DNA from 4 places in the Parabacteroides sp. CAG:2 genome. Region 3 is predicted to be linked to each of the others. Evidence: riboswitches for the same ligand, from Rfam matches in the RefSeq annotation. Region 3 holds a riboswitch; each other region holds the start of a gene.
The links. Region 3 has a riboswitch for cobalamin ahead of QVP94_RS11960 (ABC transporter substrate-binding protein). Riboswitches for the same ligand answer to the same signal wherever they lie in the genome.
Positions count from the first base shown of each region.

Region 1 (3,217 bases), on a different contig from region 3:
CGCATAACTCTTAAAATTCTCATGGTAAATATAGCGCAAACCTGCGTACGCTTGGAAATGCTCATTGATATTGATCTCGTCTTGAGCATAAAGCGCGGTCGTGTACATACTTTTACCCGCTATGTTATCCGTCTCGCTACTCAGTAACTCTTTAATGAACTCCGTACCAGCCGAAAGCTTATTATATTTGCCCAAACGAAAGATTCCCTTGACATTCAAGTTATGGTAATGAATCCGTTTCGTCATATCACTCTCTCCGCTTTTCTTTCCATCAAAGAAATCCTTATACGTACTATGATTGTCCGACAGATAATCAGCGTTCAAATAAGAGTTCTTATTAATCATGTATTGAGCGCCCGCCCCATAAGTGAACGTCTCTCTTCTCATATCATAGTTGGTCGTATTCACTTTATCCATCGGCATCGGACGATCGCTGGAACGTCCGAAGAAAGTACCACGCACATAAAAAGACAAACGATCCGTAGCGTCGTACGTGAAACGTTGGTTGATCACGTTCCGGTGAAATCCCTCGGAAGCTTGCTTATTGGTAGGAACCAACTCGCCTTTACTCTCCGTATAGGGATTTAATTGCCAACCATCGGCCCGTTGATATTGATAAGAAGTATATGAACCGAACTTCCCTACATTCACGTCCGCGTTGACCGACTGCAAGAATTGGTTCTTGCTACCATAACGGCTATTGCTCGTCACGTTCACCTTATTGCGGGAATCATCCGTGATGATATTGATAACGCCGGCGATCGCGTCGCTACCATACAAAGCGGAAGCGGCCCCGTTCAAGATCTCTACCCGCTTTACGTTAGACATATCGATACGGGAATAGGTATCATCGCCGGCCAAACGCTTACCGTTTTCCAAGATAACCACGTACTTCTCTGTCAATCCGTTCATATTCATCGTAGCCCCCTGTCCGTTTTCCATAAATACGATACTCGGATTCAGCTTGGTCATCGCATCTTGGAAATTGGTTACGCTCGCCTCTTTCAAGTCTTTTCCCGTAAGCACTTTCACGGGAATAGGGGAATTACTCATGCGGCGATGCGAACCGGTACCGGTTACCACCACTTGATCGATATTCACATACTTTTCTTTCAGCTTAATAACGACATCTTTTTCCGAGTGATCCGTTTGATACACGCCCTGTTCATAGCCAAGGTAAGTCACACGAATACGATGTCTACCATCGGGAAGGTTCAGCTCAAATTTTCCGCCGGCATCCGTGGTTGTACCATTCAAGGATTCCGACACGCGGATATTCGCGCCCGGGATTGGTTCATTACTTTCATCCACGACCTTACCCTGTAAACGTACCTGCGCAAATGATACGTTTATCGCACAACTTACAGCTAAAGCCGCGCACAAACACTTTCTTTTCATAAACGATTTGTTATTATGTATATTTCCGCTTTCCTGACCCCGAGAAAAACAGCAATAAAAACGCTTGGCAGGTTTCCTGACTTACCTCGTAGAGAACGACCTTCCCGTCTTTTACAGACAGTGGTATGAGAAATGTTTTCTACTTTACAAAAGCTTACAGTAGCGGGCACTGCTCCGGATTCACACCGGATTCCCTCTTTATGACGAAACCGGATGGTTTTTACGTCATCACCAAAACGGGGGTAAAAGTATGAATTATTTTATATAAACAAAAATATATCCCGGCTTATGTTCTTTAATAGCTTTACAAAGAGAAGCTTATAACACATCACATCGCCAAAAAGGAAAACAAAAAGCAATCATGCAAGATACAAAGTTTTCCAAAACTTTTTACAACACACTGCAAATTAATACCTTAACATAATTTAATCAGCAAAAAGTTTTCCAAAAAGAAAATCATACAGAGTAATACGATACCTTTGCGCACATAATCAATCACAAATTAATCAACATCATGATACAGACAGTTGTTAAACGGGACGGGCGTATCGTTGGCTTCAACGAGGAGAAGATAGTAACCGCTATCCGTAAAGCCATGTTGCATACAGACAAGGGAGAAGATATGCAACTGATTCGCCAGATCACAGACCATATCTCATTCAAGGGAGAACCTCAAATGACCGTAGAGGCGATTCAAGATGCCGTGGAACTGGAATTGATGGCCAGTAGCCGGAAGGACGTAGCGCAGAAATATATCGCTTACCGAAATCAGCGAAGCGTAGCCCGCAAGGCAAAAACACGGGATATGTTCTTGGAAATTATCAATATCAAATCCAACGACATCACCCGTGAGAACGCAAATATGAACGCCGATACACCCGCCGGCATGATGATGAAATTCTCCAGCGAGACCACCAAGCCGTTTGTAGATGACTATTTATTGAGCGAAGAGGTCAAGGAAGCCGTATCTAACAACTATCTCCATATTCATGATAAAGATTATTATCCGACTAAAAGCTTGACCTGCGTACAACACCCGTTGGATCGCATCCTAAAATACGGGTTCTCCGCCGGTCATGGCGAATCACGTCCGGCTAAACGAATCGAAACCGCAAGCATCCTTGGCTGTATCTCTCTAGAGACCGCCCAAAACGAGATGCATGGCGGACAGGCGATACCGGCGTTCGACTTCTACCTAGCTCCTTACGTACGTAATAGCTTTATCGAGGAAGTAAAGACCTTAGAGGATTTATACGGACAGGATTTCTCCCACTTATATAATAAGCCTATCGACGATTACCAGACACAGACCTTGGATGGATTAAGCGGTGATAGACGCGTCATACAACATGCCATCAACCGCACGGTAAGCCGTGTACACCAATCGATGGAGGCTTTTATCCATAATATGAACACGATCCATTCCCGTGGCGGCAACCAAGTGGTATTCAGCTCCATCAATTATGGAACCGACACCTCGGCGGAAGGTCGTTGCATCATCCGGGAGTTATTAAAAAGCACTTACAGAGGCGTAGGTAACGGCGAGACCGCTATCTTCCCGATCCAGATATGGAAAAAGAAACGAGGCGTAAGCTATCTGCCGGAAGACCGTAACTACGATCTTTACCAATTGGCCTGCAAGGTCACCGCCCGTCGCTTCTTCCCGAACTTCTTGAATCTCGACGCGACCTTCAACCAAAGCGAGGATTGGAATGCGGACGACCCTCAGCGCTATATCCACGAGGTAGCGACCATGGGATGCCGTACCCGTGTATTCGAGAACCGTTTCGGACCAAAGACTTCTATCGGACGAGGTAAT
Region 1 covers NZ_FR885248.1:10,671-13,887, reverse strand. The annotation lists gene QVP94_RS00045 (TonB-dependent receptor) at 1-1,398, opposite strand, end outside; cobalamin riboswitch at 1,448-1,650, opposite strand; gene QVP94_RS00040 (anaerobic ribonucleoside triphosphate reductase) at 1,913-3,217, shown strand, end outside.
Region 1: linked by a shared signal. The riboswitch ahead of QVP94_RS00045 (TonB-dependent receptor) and the one ahead of QVP94_RS11960 (ABC transporter substrate-binding protein) in region 3 are both predicted to bind cobalamin.

Region 2 (3,217 bases), on a different contig from region 3:
GACCTTCCCATCTTTAAAAAAGACAGTGGCATGAAGAAACTTTCCTCCTTATGGGTTTTACAGTAGCGGGCTCTGTTCCGGAATCTAACCGAAATTCCCTTTTATAGACTTGCGGAATGCAACATCTATCACCAAAACGTCACAAAAGTATAGTATTGATAGGGCTTTTTTTAATGAAATATGTTAAATATATTGAACGTGTTAAACAATTTGGCATATCCTTATGCGATAGTTTTTCCCGGACTAATCTTTATGGAAAAGTTTTTTCACCATTCAATGAACTTCCCTCTTTCCCGGCGCTTTTCCAGTTCCTCTTGTAAATGTCGTTGGCGATCTTTGGCGATGTAACGACGGGCGAAGATGTTCGGGACAGCTACACCGAGTGAGATACAAAGAATGATGAGTGCGGAATTGATCCCGTTGAAGAATGCGTTTGTGACCTCACCGATTACTCCATGCAGATTAATGAACGCTAATAAAGAACGATACATCAAGACTCCCGGGATCATGGGGATAACCGATGGGATGGTCAGCACATGATTGGGAACGTGGCACCAATGGACGGCTTTGACGGCAAGCACGCTGACTACGAAACTTCCCATGAACGAGCCGATTACGGGACCATATCCCAACTCGAAGTTTACGAAGTTACGGGTACATACGGCGATGATACCTCCTACGGCCACTACCCATAATAGCCGACGCTGGATGTTGAATATCATGGAGAAACCCATGGCCGAAATTGCTGCCGCTATTGCGTATATGTAGTACGGATCATGTGGAACCATACTCAATTCACTGAACTTATGATCTATCTCGACATCATTCATGACAAGTACCCGCATGGCGAACGCGATGCCGAAGGTCATGGCGGCTACCATCATGACCGTATTGGAGGCTCGGGTGATGCCGACCAGCAAATGATTGTCTAGCATATCATCCACGAAGTTGATCAAGGGTACGCCCGGCACGATAAACAAGGCGCAGGCTAATAATGGATGATAAGGTGTGTCGGATAGCCCGGAGAAGGAGGACGCATATGCCAAGCAGGTGGATACGAAAGCGGCCGCGGCGATACTCATATATACGTTAAGTCCAGCTTCGACACAGCGGGCCCGTACCCTAAACCCGACGAAAGCGCAAATGGAAGCGAATAGGAATGCCATCCAGTCGCATCCAAATAGCTTACAGAATCCTCCGCATGCGAATCCCGCTCCGATGGCTACGATATAAGGGGTATAATTCCGGGGTTGGTGAACGATCTTCTCCAGTTCTTCCTCATATTTATCCAAGGAATAATCTTGCTCGATCGCCCGCCATGAAAGCTTGCTTACCTGTGAGATTGCCGTCATATTGATTCCGTGCTTCTCGCATTTCTGGAATTTGGAGAAGGAATTTCGCTCATCGCTTACGTTCACCATGATCATGGTCCATCGGATATCGATATGCAGTTTCTCCTCGGGGATACCCATAAAGGCGGCAACTCGTTTCATGTTTCGCTCGATACGATTCGTGTCGGCGGCACTTTCCATCAACAATTTTCCCGTACGGAGCAAAAGATCCAATTTGCGCCGTAACAACAATACTTCCTTGTCTGTCATCATTTCTTTTAATTCTTATGTTGTACTCTATATCCTAGTCCACGAGGATATGAATCTTAAATGAATGGCAGGTCTTCTGACTAGCTCCCATCCTAATGCCTTCCCGACTACCTTGAGCCAGTGGCGAAAGTAGTATTAGAATGTTAAAGGAGTTTCACAGCAGCGGGACTGTTCCGGATTCTCACCGGATTCCCTTTTAATCCGTATGCCCGAATAGGCATTACGAAACCAATTCGGGCACAAAGGTAAGGAATTTTTTTTATTTCTTAATCATCCTTACGGTCTCTGTCTTCCCTCCGGTTATGATACGGATGAAATAGAGGCCTTGGGATAGATCGCTTACGTTGATGGATTCTCCGGGATTGATCGTGGATTTCCGGACCATTGTTCCGCGAGATGTATAGATCTCTATCTCCGCCGGGGTATCGATATTGATTTGTATCGAGTTAACCGCCGGGTTCGGATAGATTTTCAAGGTCGGCTGCGATAGCTCTTCTATGCTTGTCGGTGCTTCTTCGGTTGTTACGACCATGTTCTTGGTGACGATCTTTCCGTTCGAGTTGAAGCGGACGGTTATTGTAGCCTCCTGATATTCCTTGATATCTGAGGTTGTACTGATAATTAAGGAGTCATTACGAACGATCGCGTTAATCGGGCTGGAGGGAGTAACGGATGAGACTGATTTTACGATGGCGGCATCCATATTGTCCTCATCGGTCACCATATTGCCTAAAGCGAGTTTATAGACCGGCTTTTCCTCGGTTAATACGATAGAGGAAGGGAAATCGGAAGATATTACCGGTGCGGCGTTATCCGGGAAAACCGGGATAGCGGGGAACCAATAGTTTACGATCATCGAATATTCTTGTACCACTTCGCCTTTGTTATTTATACGAGCTAACATGTGCGTAGGATCTTGGAATTCATGATACAAGAAGGTGTATAGCTCGTCGGTTTTTGGGTTAAGGCGAAATCCGGTTCCGTACAAGCGCCAATCCCAGTCCAGTTTCCTAAGGTCGATCAATTGGAAGAATTGCTTCTTGTCGATATCATATCCGCAGATTTGGTAGCCGGTGAACCAGCTTCCTTCTTTGGGCTGTCCGTTCCAATAGATTTTATTTTCCTTGGCACTGGCGCAGAAACCGTCGGCGGTCCATGCGTACCAAGAGTTCGGAACGACACCGATGGTCTCGCTTAACGGGATCTTTACCGTGTCCACCTTAAAGGTATAGGGGTTCAAGTTTAGCATATATTCCAAGGCGGAACCATCCCCGGCCGTATTCTGGGTCATGCTGATCCAGAGCGTACCATCCTTGGATTGAACGATAGAGCCGAAACCTCGTTGAATCTCCTTCTCTTGCCCTTTTACGGTCTCTTTCTCGATCGGGGCGGCGATGGTACGGATAATTTTATCGGTTTTCGGGTCTATTATCAATAAACCATATTGTTGATGGACGGCAAAGACAAGGTCGTTGGCACGTACCATGGTACCGATCTGGGCATAATACAACTCACCGTATCCATCGGCGTTCGGATTTCCGGAACCTTCTATTTGTTTGCCGATCGTCATCTTATCGCTATCGTAGATCCAGATACCGTTGCTGGTTCCTATATAG
Region 2 covers NZ_FR885248.1:777-3,993, forward strand. The annotation lists cobalamin riboswitch at 1-151, opposite strand, end outside; gene QVP94_RS00010 (threonine/serine exporter family protein) at 267-1,604, opposite strand; cobalamin riboswitch at 1,651-1,849, opposite strand; gene QVP94_RS00015 (DUF5074 domain-containing protein) at 1,861-3,217, opposite strand, start outside.
Region 2: linked by a shared signal. The riboswitch ahead of QVP94_RS00010 (threonine/serine exporter family protein) and the one ahead of QVP94_RS11960 (ABC transporter substrate-binding protein) in region 3 are both predicted to bind cobalamin.

Region 3 (3,217 bases):
GTGGAATTGTTTAGCGGTCGTGTCGTAGCGGAAGTCAAACAATTGGATGAAGTATGTGAATCAAAGTGGGAAGTAGAATTGAAGAAGCTTCAAAACGAGGTTCATTCTTTATGTCATCATGCGATCCATCAATTGCTCCCGATAGCCGGCTCTTATCAACAGGCGTTACTGGATGACGTTGCCCAAGCCTATACGGTATACGCTCCGGAAGAAGCAGAGTCTATCTTCAACCGGGGAAACCAAGCGATCGAGGATATCAAAGGACATGTATCGGGTATTCGCTACAACGCTTGTAAAATGCGTGAGGCGAACCGTAAAGTAAGCGAGTTGGAAGATATGCACGCAAAAGCGGTCATGTACCATAATTCAGTGAAACCTTATATGGATACACTTCGTTTCCATATCGATCAGCTTAAGCATATATTGCATGTAGCGTAATAAGATGGGCTGTCCGGGTTTGGTTACTCTCCGGGCAGCCTTCTTCTTTTAGCGAGGTTGGATAATCAGTAGGGAGAAATAGGGGAAATCCTTGGAATGTATAGTGGCGATATCAGTAGTATAATATTCTTTTCTTGTTCCTACATTCTCGAAATAATGAAAAACCGCCTTATCCGCATACTGCCGGATACAAGTATGAATAGCCTCTTGGCAACCCGGTAATTTCATGATGACGATGATCATTCCATTTTCTATTTTTGCCGAAAGTTCATCGAACGACGCAGTCCCGGGGATTACGTTAATTTGCTCCTCTTGTTTTACGATATGTATCCCGGCCAAGGCACCTGCCGCTATAAATGCCGGAATTCCTGCGATTCGATCTACCGGGATTCCTGTTTCCTCGAATTTATCGTATACATATTGTATAGATGAATAAAAACCAGCGTCTCCCTCGGCGACGATCACGATTTGTTTCCCTTTCAAATATTCAGCTTGGGCATCCAGAAACAATTCGTTATAAGCGTTTAACGCATCTGTCCGTTCCTTACTCATTGGCAAAATAAACGGATGGATCAAGGATTCGTCTACCTCAATAGCTTTCAATATATCCGTCGCCCGAGATATGATTCCATGCTTGCCTTGTGTAGCAGGACAATAGATAATATCAGCCTTTTGTAATGTTTTAAGCCCTTTCAGCGTAATTAATTCCGGATCACCGGGACCTAATGAGACGAAGTGAATAGGATGATTCATGTGTATCTGTTTTTATTTGAAACGCAAAAGTCCTTAAAATTGTGGATGTATACAAATATTCTTACTACTTTTGTCACTGTAACAGGCTCCGCTTATCTCTTTTTCCGGGAGGCGGATTAAAAGGGAACCGGGTGAGAATCCCGGACAGACCACGCTGCTGTGAACTTTTAAACATTCGGACAATACCTTGGCCACTGGTTTTGTAATCGGGAAGGCGTCCTGAATGGAAGTAAGTCAGAAGACCTGCCGGTTCATAAATAAATGTTGCTGTCCCGTGGAGCAGGACGAGAGTAACTGTCAATGATCAACTGTCAATTAAACAAGGATTATGAATAAGTTTATAGCGGGTGGATGCTTGCTTTTATCGGTATTGACTTTATCATGTACTTCAGGTATCCGTGAAAAAGGAGAAATAGGGAAGACGGCTTCCGTAGAGCAATCTGCGTTCTCGCAAGAGCAGGTTAAGCCTTTATACGCCCAAGGATTCAAGCTTACCTATGCGGATCAATATCTCTTGGCTGATATCCAAGATCCTCAAAATGAGGAAAGCACCACGTTTCATTATGCGTTCGTGAAAAGAGGTGCGAAACCCACGGGGATTCCCGCTGATTATACGGTGATAGAGCTTCCTATCCGAAGCGTTATCTGTATGACTTCCCTGCAATTATCGAACTTTATTAAATTGGGTGCCTTGGATAGGGTCGTTGGGATTACCAGTACACGGCATTTGTTCAATAAAGAGATGAACGAACGCCTGAAAGAAGGTAAAACCGCTAAGATCGGTATCGAGGGGAATTTCGATAACGAGGTTATCATGAGCATGAATCCTGATTTGATCCTTGTATCGCCATTCAAGCGGGGAGGCTATGAGACGCTGAAAGACGTGGGTATTCCCTTGATTCCCCATTTGGGTTATAAGGAGACTACGCCATTGGGACAGGCCGAGTGGATCAAGTTCGTAGGCTTGCTGTTGGGGATAGAGAAAGATGGCAATGAGCGTTTCGCCACCATCGAGAAGAGGTATAATGAATTAAAGGAACTTACGGCGGATGGTAAGGTTAAAAAACGTCCGATCGTTTTTAGTGGCGAGTTACGGGGTGGAAACTGGTATGCCGTAGGAGGAAAGAGCTTCTTAGCGCAACTTTTCAAGGATGCCGGCGCTGATTATTTCTTGAAAGATGATGAGCGATCCGGTGGTGTTACATTAGACTTCGAGACGGTCTATAACCAAGCGGACGACGCTGATTATTGGCGTATCGTGAATAGTTTCCCGGGAACGTTCAGCTATGAGGCATTGAAAGAGCAAGATCCTCGTTATGAGGATTTCCGTGCGTTCCGGGAGAAAGGAATTATCTATTGTAATATGAAGAACACGCCGTTTTATGAGAGTATGCCGACAGAACCGGAGATCGTCCTAGCGGATTTGCTTCATATCTTTCATCCGGATTTATTACCGGATCATGAGTCGGTCTATTATTCTCGACTTAAATAAGGAACACTGATGAGACATTCAAATACCCTATGGATGCTGGCGATTGTCACGGCTATTTTTGTTCTAATCTTTTTGAATTTGGTGTTGGGGTCAGTCTCTATTCCTCTTCAATCGGTTTGGCATATTATCTGGAATTTAGGAAATGAGCCTATTACATGGCAGAATATTATCTGGAAATCCCGACTACCACAGGCATTGACAGCGTTGGTAGCGGGAGCTGGCTTATCCATCAGCGGCTTACAGATGCAAACCGTTTTCCGTAATCCATTGGCCGGACCTTCGGTCTTAGGTATCAGTTCGGGAGCGAGCATGGGTGTCGCTTTCGTGGTGTTGTTAAGCGGTAGTTTAGGGGGCGTTGCCTTGAGTAAACTTGGTTTTATGGGGGAGATCGCCTTATCGATAGCGGCCGTGATCGGTTCCTTATCCGTGATGGCGCTGATCGTGTATGTTTCCCAAAAGGTAAAAGGAAATGTCACGTTGTTGATTATCGGTGTGATGATCGGTTACGTGGCAAACGCCGTGATCGGTGTACTT
Region 3 covers NZ_FR885305.1:137,162-140,378, reverse strand. The annotation lists gene QVP94_RS11970 (hypothetical protein) at 1-438, shown strand, start outside; gene QVP94_RS11965 (precorrin-2 C(20)-methyltransferase) at 487-1,191, opposite strand; cobalamin riboswitch at 1,258-1,456, shown strand; gene QVP94_RS11960 (ABC transporter substrate-binding protein) at 1,520-2,683, shown strand; gene QVP94_RS11955 (iron chelate uptake ABC transporter family permease subunit) at 2,693-3,217, shown strand, end outside.

Region 4 (3,217 bases), on a different contig from region 3:
GTATTTTACGTAACGATACGAATCGGATAGAGATCGTGGCGGGGAACACGGTATTGAATGGGGATGATAAGATTTTTGTTATTACCGCAGAGCATGACGTGGAGGCGATAAAGACTTTTATCGGTCAAGAAATACAGATGGATCGTAAGCAATGGATTCCGGCGGAAAGCCAGTTTATCAGCCGGCGTATTTTGGTTACCCGGTCTGAAATCAACGGTAAGCAATTAGGGGCTTTGCAGTTACGCCGTTTACATGGAATTAACGTGACTCGGATCAATCGTGCGGGGCTGGAGTTGGTAGCTACTCCTAATCTGGTCTTGCAAATAGGCGACCGGGTGACAGTGGTCGGTAGTGAATTGGCGGTGGAGAAAGTTGCCGAGACGCTGGGTAATTCAATGAAACGCTTGAATGAACCTAATTTGGTGACTATTTTTGTTGGTATAGTTTTGGGTATTATCGTGGGAAGTCTTCCTATTAGTTTTCCGGGTATTCCTCAACCGGTGAAATTAGGATTAGCGGGAGGTCCGTTGATCGTTGCGATATTGATAAGCCGGTTCGGTTATCGTTATAAATTGGTTACTTATACCACGCAAAGTTCTAATTTACTATTGAGGGAATTAGGAATCACGTTGTTTCTCGCCTGCGTGGGATTGAGTGCGGGTGAAGGTTTTGTCGATACGATAGTCAATAAGGGTGGTGTAGCTTGGATCGGTTATGGTTTTATAATAACGTTATTGCCTCTACTGATTATCGGTTGTGTGGGAAGGTATTTTTATAAACTGAATTATTTTACGTTGATGGGATTGATTGCGGGAAGTACGACCGATCCTCCTGCGTTAGCCTATTCCAATATGGCGGCAGGAAATGATGCGCCGGCGGTTGGATATGCGACGGTTTATCCATTGACCATGTTTTTGCGTGTGTTGACCGCACAGTTAATGATATTATTCTTTTATACATAGAATAAATATTTTGTTGTTAGTAATGTTTAGAAAAGTGTAAACTCCCTAGCCTTCCGCCGAAGTGATTCGCCGGGGGGCTTTTTTGTTGCTAATCAAAAAGTAAACATGTATCTTTGCGGCCAATCAAGGTGTAGATGTTATCGATTCCGATAATAATCAGTAAAAGGGAATCCGGTGCGAGTCCGGAGCTGTACCCGTAGCTGTAAGTCCTTGGAGCCCCGGCAAATCTTGTTGCCACTGCCTATCGGATAGGCGGGAAGGTAGCCGACAGAGGGTGGACGAGCCAGAAAACCTGCCATGATTTTGTTATGCGACGTTTCGGGTGAAGACGTTGGTAAACCTAAGAATTATTATGCGAGATTTATATCTTATAAGATGTCTGTGCGTTTTTAGCGTATGGTTATTTTCTTTGGGTGTCGCTTTCGGTCAACAGATCGATACGACGGCCTATCACGAGCTTTCCGGGGTGGAAGTAGTGGAGAAGGTACGTCCGTCGGTCACCCGTGAAGGTACGCCTTTGCAAATTATGGACCGGGCGGGAATCGATCGCTTGGGAGTACAAGACCTATCCGAGGCCGTGAAACGCTTCTCGGGAGTTACAGTACAGGATTATGGGGGGATCGGAGGATTGAAAACGGTCTCGGTACGTAGCTTGGGAGCGAAGCATACCGCCGTCAGTTACGATGGGGTGACGATTACGGATGCGCAAAGCGGGCAAGTCGATATCAGCCGTTTCTCGTTGGATAACGTGGAGATGGTTTCCTTATCGATCGGACAATCGGATGACATCTTCCAAACGGCAAGGGTGTATGCCTCGGCAGGAGCCTTGAATATACAAACCGGAAAGCCCACGTTTAAAGACAAATCGTTTCATACTTATCTTAAGGTTAAGGGAGGTTCCTTCGGGCTTTTTAATCCCGTGCTGCATTATGATCAAAAATTAGGAAAGCGTTGGAGCGCATCCTTACATGGTGATTTCGTGCGTGCGGATGGGCAATATCCCTATACATTGATTAATGGGGAATTGGAGACGAGAGAGAAGCGTAGAAATAGCGATATCCATGCTTACCATTTGGAAGGTAATCTATTCGGCGATTTTGGAAGGGGAGGCGAACTTTCCTTTAAGGCGTACTATTTTGATTCGGAGCGGGGGCTTCCCGGTTCTGTTAATTTATATAACAAGAACACTTCTGAACGATTATGGGATAATAACTTTTTCGTGCAATCGGGGTATAAGAATGTTCTTAATGAGAAATTTACGCTACGGGCCATGGCTAAGTATAATTATGCTTTTACTCGTTATTTAGATATAAATGATAAATATGCTGCGGGCGAACAAGTCGATTTGAATACACAGAATGAGTATTATGGCTCTGTAGGTTTGCTGTATACTCCTATAAAGTATGTATCGGCGACGTTGACTACGGATTTAACTCGCTCTATGCTGGACAATAATTTTGTGAACGGCCCTAATCCAAAGCGAATGGCCTCTCAATCAGTACTAGCGGTGCAATATAAGAACAGTCGATTCACGGCTACCGCTAGTTTATTGGGAACATATATCACTGATAAAGTGGAGCAAGGGGAAAAACCGGATGATAAGAGGCGTTTATCCCCGGCTGTAAGTTTGTCTTGGCGGCCATTCTCGGAAAGTACTTTGCGGATACGTGCCTCTTACAAAGATATATTCCGGGTTCCTACATTTACGGACTTGTATTACCTCCGTATGGGAAATACAAATTTGAAACCGGAAGAAACTTCCCAATATAATGTAGGGGTAACATGGAGTTCTTCCTGTGGGGATTGGCTGCGGCATTTCAGTATTTCGGCGGATGGATATTATAATACGGTGAAAGATAAGATCGTGGCTTTACCTACCATGTATGTTTGGAAGATGATGAATATGGGCGAAGTGGATATTAAAGGGGTAGATGTAAATTTATCTACACAATTCCGATTGCCCTTACGAATGAGCTTGCTTTTGGCTTCCACTTATTCTTTTCAATACGCGGTTGATGTGACAGATCCGGAAGCTAAGAATTATAAGGATCAGATTCCTTATACACCTCGTCATTCTGGCACGGTTTCCGTAACCTTGGAAAATCCATGGGTAAATGTCTCTTATATACTGACTGCGGTTGGTGATCGTTATGCATTGCCGCAAAATATAGATCGGAACAGGATTGATTCTTATATAGAACAGAGTATTTCTATAAATCGAGATTTTCGTTTTCGATATTTCGGTTTGCGTTTGC
Region 4 covers NZ_FR885297.1:111,049-114,265, reverse strand. The annotation lists gene QVP94_RS10030 (putative transporter) at 1-962, shown strand, start outside; cobalamin riboswitch at 1,072-1,276, shown strand; gene QVP94_RS10025 (TonB-dependent receptor plug domain-containing protein) at 1,315-3,217, shown strand, end outside.
Region 4: linked by a shared signal. The riboswitch ahead of QVP94_RS10025 (TonB-dependent receptor plug domain-containing protein) and the one ahead of QVP94_RS11960 (ABC transporter substrate-binding protein) in region 3 are both predicted to bind cobalamin.